Regions from separate parts of the Laedolimicola intestinihominis genome, predicted to be linked through region 1. Evidence: riboswitches for the same ligand, from Rfam matches in the RefSeq annotation. Region 1 holds a riboswitch; the other holds the start of a gene.
The links. A riboswitch is a leader RNA that binds a small molecule or an ion and turns the genes downstream of it on or off. The one in region 1 is predicted to bind FMN.
Positions count from the first base shown of each region.

Region 2: it holds a riboswitch for FMN, as region 1 does, so the genes downstream of both, WMO29_RS13230 (ECF transporter S component) here and WMO29_RS16280 (ECF transporter S component) in region 1, are expected to answer to the same signal.

Region 1 is NZ_JBBMFE010000024.1:7,136-10,545, forward strand. Features, by position in the region: gene WMO29_RS16275 (discoidin domain-containing protein) at 1-807, shown strand, start outside; FMN riboswitch at 867-985, shown strand; gene WMO29_RS16280 (ECF transporter S component) at 1,136-1,858, shown strand; gene tsaE (tRNA (adenosine(37)-N6)-threonylcarbamoyltransferase complex ATPase subunit type 1 TsaE) at 2,044-2,472, shown strand; gene tsaB (tRNA (adenosine(37)-N6)-threonylcarbamoyltransferase complex dimerization subunit type 1 TsaB) at 2,474-3,208, shown strand; gene rimI (ribosomal protein S18-alanine N-acetyltransferase) at 3,205-3,410, shown strand, end outside.
Region 2 is NZ_JBBMFE010000014.1:15,564-18,973, reverse strand. Features, by position in the region: gene WMO29_RS13240 (winged helix-turn-helix transcriptional regulator) at 1-336, opposite strand, end outside; gene WMO29_RS13235 (nitroreductase family protein) at 489-1,007, shown strand; FMN riboswitch at 1,106-1,221, shown strand; gene WMO29_RS13230 (ECF transporter S component) at 1,339-1,983, shown strand; gene WMO29_RS13225 (riboflavin kinase) at 1,992-2,684, shown strand; gene WMO29_RS13220 (winged helix-turn-helix domain-containing protein) at 2,855-3,280, shown strand; gene WMO29_RS13215 (helix-turn-helix domain-containing protein) at 3,334-3,410, opposite strand, start outside.

The DNA.
Region 1 (3,410 bases):
GGAAGCAATGGATCTATCAAGGATTACATCCTGGAGATCAAGAACGCGGACGGAACCTACACCACCATCAAGGAGGGCAGCTTCTCCGCAGACAATGCAGCAGATACAGTGGATCTGGGCAAGGAGTACAAGGGTTACGGCTTCCGTCTGACTGCAGTGTCCACACACAACGGACAGAATTTTGCGGCTGCAGTGGAGATGAACATCGGCCTGACCAAAAAGAGCGAGCAGGTAACTGCGCCTGCAATTACAGAGGGCGACGGCAGTCAGTGGAAGAAGGGCGATCTGACCTTCAAGACAGACGCAAAGGATGATACCGTTCTTGGTATCTATGTGGATGATGAGGAGATTTCCAAGGATTCCTATACGGTCAAGAACGGCGTGATCACTCTGACTGAGGCATACCTGAAGACACTGTCCAAGGGAAGCCATACCATGACACTGGTAACCAGAAACGGCGAGGCTACAGCAGACTTTGAGGTACTTTCCGGTTCCGCTGTGATTAATCCGGGCGATAATAAACCGGGCGATAATAAACCGGGCGACAACAAACCGGGTGACAATAAGCCGGGCAATGACAATACCGGTAATACCAAGCCGGGTAATAACAGCACAGACAGCACAACCAGCAGCAGCAATGGCAGCGGCTCTCACAAGGGAAGCGGAAGCTCCGGCAAATCCAACACCCAGAGTACCAATGCGGCAGCTACCGGCGACACCGCTCCGATCGCAGTATGGGCCATGCTCCTGCTGGCAGCAGGCTGCGGCTGCGCGGTTGTCTACACCAAAAGAAAAAAGAATTCCTAAATAAAAAATAGCACTTGCATATTTCCGCAGACAGGCTTATAATACGAGTCAGAAAATGGTTAATTCTTCAGGGCAGGGTGTAATTCCCGACCGGCGGTCATAGTCCGCGAGCCGATAGTTCGGCCGAATCGGTGAGATTCCGATACCGACAGTAAAGTCTGGATGAGAGAAGAAAAGGAAGCGGAATACAGGATCTGGAGAAGATCGACAGCTTTGCTTTTAAGCCCTGAGTATATACAGTACTCAGGGCTTTTTTCGCGGTTATCAAACGCGAAAACCTTAAAGAATTATCCTTTCTAATCTTTATTCGGAAAAGGAGAAATGTAACATGACAAACTTAATGCAAAGTGTAAAGGACAATCTGGCCTTTTTAGGCGTCTGCCTGGTGATTGTGGTGGCGATTTTTGTGGTAGCCGGCCTGACGGAGAAGGCTCTCCGGCAGAAAAATTCCATGGCTCGAACCAATTCCCCGGCTCGCCGGGTGGCACTGGTTGGCGTATTTTCGGCGATTGCGGCGGTACTGATGCTTTTTGAGCTGCCCCTGTGGTTTGCGCCCAGCTTCTACGAGTTGGATTTCAGCGAAATTCCGGTACTGATCTGTGCTTTCGCCATGGGACCTGTGGCAGGCGTGGCCACCGAACTCTGTAAGGTGCTTTTGAAGCTTGTGCTGAAGGGAACGACGACCGCATTTGTCGGCGACTTTGCGAACTTCGTGGTGGGCTGCAGCTTGGTACTCCCGGCTTCCATCGTATATTACATAAGAAAGAATAAGAAAATGGCCATCTGCGGCCTGGCGCTGGGAACTCTGATTATGACCATTTTCGGAAGCGGCTTCAACGCCCTCTATCTGCTGCCGAAGTTCTCTGAACTGTTTGGCATGCCCATGGACGCGATCATCGGTATGGGAACCGCCATCAACAGCAGTATTCACAGCGTCTGGACCCTGGTGTTCTTCGCGGTCGTGCCGTTCAACATCCTGAAGGGCGTGGTGGTATCCGCCATTACCATGCTGCTCTACAAGCATATCAGTCCGATTCTGAAAAAGCACTAGGTGCTCACGGAATCACTGGACAGTACAAAAGGGAAATGCTATAATAAAGCCGCAGAAACGGCCAAAAAAGCAAACAAGAGCCTCGCAGCCTCTGCGGGGCTTTTGTTTTGCGAGCAATGAGTGAAAGCGAAACCGCAAAGGCTGCTTCTTATATTTTGTTACGAAGATTTATATGAGGTATTAAGATGATAAAGGAAACATTTTCAGAGACAGACACCAGAGCCTTTGGTGAGATGCTGGGTCGGAAAGCCGTTCCCGGAACCGTTTACACCCTGACCGGCGACCTGGGCGTGGGTAAGACCGTATTTACCCAGGGATTTGCGAAGGGCCTGGGCGTCACCGAGCATGTAAACAGTCCCACCTTCACCATCGTACAGGAATATGAGGATGGCCGCCTTCCTTTCTATCATTTCGATGTGTACCGTATCGGCGATATCGAGGAAATGGACGAAATCGGCTATGAGGATTATTTCTATGGCGAGGGTGTCTGCCTGATTGAGTGGGCGGAGCTCATTGAGGAGCTGCTCCCGAAGAAGCGCACAGAGATTCTGATTGAAAAAGACCTGGAAAAGGGCTTTGATTACCGGAAAATAACCGTGGAGGAGATGGAATAACATGAAGATATTAGGACTGGACAGCTCAGGACTGGTGGCGTCCGTAGCGGTGGTAGAGGACGACGGAGTGAACAGCAATCTCCTGGCGGAGTACACGGTCAACTACAAGAAGACCCATTCCCAGACCCTGCTCCCCATGCTGGACGAGATTGCCAATATGATCGAACTGGATCTGAACGCCATCGATGCCATTGCCGTGGCAGGAGGACCCGGTTCCTTTACGGGACTGCGCATCGGTTCTGCAACTGCTAAGGGACTTGGTCTGGCGCTCGGCAAGCCGCTGGTACACATTCCTACTGTGGACGCCCTGGCTTATAATTTATACGGAACCGATAAAATTATCTGCCCGCTGATGGACGCCCGCAGAAATCAGGTTTATACCGGTATTTACGAATTTCAGGGAGACAAGCTGGTGGTGTTGGAGCCTCAGATGGCAGTCGGCATCGAAGTAATTGCAGAGAAGTTATGTATACTTGAAAAGGATGTAATTTTCCTGGGTGACGGCGTGCCGGTCTTCCGCCAGGTACTGACTGACGAGCTCATGAAGGGCGTAAGTTTCTCCTTTGCCCCGGCTCATGTCAATAAGCAGCGGGCTGCAGCGGTAGCCATGCTGGCCGTATCCTATGTCCGCGCCGGAAAGACAGAGACAGCGGCGGAGCATCGTCCCGATTACCTGCGTCTGTCCCAGGCAGAGCGGGAACGGCTGGAAAAAGAAAAAGCGGAGAAGGAAGCATGAATGAGCTTCTGATTCGCCCCATGGAGGAATTGGATTTGCCGCAGGCTGCGGCTATCGAGAAAGAAGCCATCACCCCGCCCTGGTCGGAGCAGGCCTTTCGGGAAAGCCTCGGACTGGAGCACACGATCCTGCTGGCTGCCATACAGGACGGCCAGGTGGCAGGCTACTGTGTCTGTTATCAGAGCTTTGAAGAAGGGGAAAT
Region 2 (3,410 bases), on a different contig from region 1:
AGGCGGTGTAATATCCAATCCTTCAAGAAAGTGTATTCCCCAGTTACACATAGAATCTAATACCGGAATGATACTTTTTCCAAAGGCGGTAAGTGAATACAAGGTTTTAGGTGGTTTTTCTGGAATTACTTCTCTGTGAATCATGCCACATTCTTCCAAATCGCGAAGTTGTTGTGAAAGCATTTTAGGTGTGGCTTTTGGAATTAAGCGTTGTAATTCCATGTAGTGCAAAGGTTTTTCTATCAAATGCCAAAGAATGAGAGGTTTATATTTTCCTCCAATCAGAAAAAGTGTGGCTTCCACTGGACAACTAAATTGATCTTTTTGATAATTCATTTTTATATATTCACTCCTTTTTGGGTACTTTCTTTGAGGGAAGTATCTACCTGAAAAGTGCAATCTTGTTATTCTACTGCACCATGTTAAAATTAGTACGACGATTGAACATGTCAACTAAATTATACAGCACCAAGAAAGGATTGACCATGATGAATTTTATTGAGATTGCAAAAAAACGGTATTCTGTACGCAATTACAGTGGCAAAAAAGTGGAGAAAGAGAAGCTTGATAAAATTTTGCAGGCTGCTCATGTTGCACCAACAGCAGCAAACCTACAGCCGGTTCACTTAATTGCAGTAGAAAGCAAAGAGGGACTGGAAAAAATCAGCAAAGGGGCAAATATTTATAATGCTCCTCTTGCAATTATTGTATGTGCAGATCATAACAAAGCATGGGTTCGCCCCTTTGACCAAAAGCAAACCGGAGACATTGACGCAGCTATCCTAACAGACCATATGATGTTGGAGGCAACAGAATTAGGTTTAGGTACCGTATGGGTATGTTACTTTCAGCCTGATGTTATCCGGAAAGAATTTGATTTACCCGATAATTTAGAGCCAATCAATATTTTGGTAATCGGTTATGGAAATGAAGCGCCATCAGATACAGAAAGACATGAACACATGAGGATTCCACTCACTGACTTAGTTTCGTATGAAAAACTGTAACCGAGTATGACTCGATTTCCGAAATACTTCCGAACTATCTTCAACTCATTGCTTCCAAAAATAGTTGATGTTATAATTGCGGGGAAACAACTGAATAAAAGTGTCTTCGGGGCAGGGTGAAATTCCCGATTGGCGGTAAAGTCCGCGAGCGTAAAACGCACGATTTGGTGTAATTCCAAAACCAACAGTATAGTCTGGATGAAAGAAGATATGGTTAGATTTCCGCAGATTTTAAGGGGCTTACTTTCTTTTCTGTGGCCTAATTATAATGTTAACACCCGAAAGACCTTTTCTTTTGGGTGTTAATTTTTTGCCACGGAGGAAAGCAATTATGAACAGTAAAACAAAAAGAGTCACCACTATTGGGATGCTATGTGCGATCACTTATGCCACCATGGTTGTCGGCAGGATTCCGATTATTCTATTCTTAAAGTACGACCCATCCGATGTTATTGTAACTTTGGGCGGCTTTATTTGGGGACCGATGACTTCTTGTATCGTATCTGTCATTGTGGCAATCCTTGAAATGATTACAGTAAGCGATACTGGAATATTAGGTTGTATCATGAATATCGTACAAACACTATCTTTTGCGTGTACGGCATCTGTCATTTACAAAAAAAAGCACACTTTATCTGGTGCAGTGATTGGTCTGGCATCGGGATGGCTCATAACGGTTGTTGTTATGCTGTTGTGGAACTATTTGGTAACACCGCTTTACATGGGGTATCCAAGAGAAGCAGTTGTAGAATTGTTACTTCCTGCCTTTCTTCCATTTAACTTGTTGAAAGGTGGGTTAAATGCATCCATTACCTTTTTACTGTATAAGCCCATAGTTACCGCTTTGAGAAAAAGCGGATATGTTGCTGCTTCGGAAAATGAAGCAAGACAAAAGCATACTGGTCTGCTTATATTGGCAAGTTTTATTATTGTAACTTGTGTTTTGATTATCCTGTCAATGAATGGGATTATATGAGGATTGAAATGAAAGAAAAACTAAATGAGCCTATTTACACACTAACAGGAACCGTTATACATGGCCGAGGTATTGGAAAGCATGTGGGGACACCTACCGCGAACATAGCAATCGAAAAAAAAGATTTTTTGCCAAAGACAGGAGTATATGTGGCAGATATTCTTTTAGGCGATAAGAGATATTACGGTGTTACCCACATTGGGACGCGCCCTACACTTGATAATGATAGCTTTGTTTCAATCGAAACATATATTTTTGATTTTGATAAGGATATATATGGGTGTACGATAACTGTCAACCTATATAAGAAATTGAGGGAAGTCAGAAAATTCAATGAATTATCCTTGCTGCTTGAACAAATTGCGAATGACCGGACAATGGCACAAGAATTTTGGGGATTAAAGCAAACAAATCACACCTTACACATTGATGTTAACCGGCATTGTGTAATATTAGAACAGCAGGAAGTTTATTTATCAACAAACGAATTTGAAGTCCTTTATCTGTTACTGCAATCTCCTCAAACTGCATTCACAAAAGAACAGATTTATGAACAGATTTGGCATGAACCCACAAATAACCATTTGCATGCAGTAGAAAACACGATTTTTCAAATACGAAAAAGGCTAAAGCCATATTGCATGGGACACGAGTATATAAAAACAGTAATTGGCTATGGTTATAAATTCAATTCCGAGTAAGGTGGTAAACACAAGAGCAAATAGCGCCATTCTCAAAATTTTGAAGTCTTCGTGTTCAGCAACCTTTTATAAACAGAAACGGCTCTGATACTATCCCCCAGTTCATTTAGGTTTCACCAAAAACAAGACCACTGCTTATTCATATAGAGAGAAGAAAGGATGTGAACAATATGGGCAAATTTTTAATATTATCCGTTGCAGACCATGAAGAACACATACTCAATAAAATTATGGAAGCCCTTGCAGACGAACCAGAGCTTGACCATATTGCTCTCCCACTCTCGGATGACACTCTCCCCTTTCCGGAGCTTGAGATTCGCCTGAAGGAGCAGGCAGTATTCTGCAGAGGTCAACTTGTTACACTAACTCATCATGAGTTTGCTGTCCTTGCTTATCTGGCTCGCCATCCTGGCTGGGTCTTTTCTGCCAGCCAAATCTATGAGGCTGTGTGGGCTGCGGACGGTGAACACTGCGGTACCGCTGTTGCCAGTGTAATCGGTCAGATCCGTCGCAAGTTGACACCGGATACGCCGAAGGGCGGTTATATCCGGACTGTACTGGGCAGCGGATATAAATTTAACAGTTCTCCATTTTAAGTCAGCAAGAAAGGCTCCGAGGCCATAATGATCTCGGAGCCTTTCTCATTGACTTAAATCTTAAACAACTTAATCGCCTTCAACAAAATAATGCTCAATTCCTGGTACAAATCCTCATCCAGCACACCAT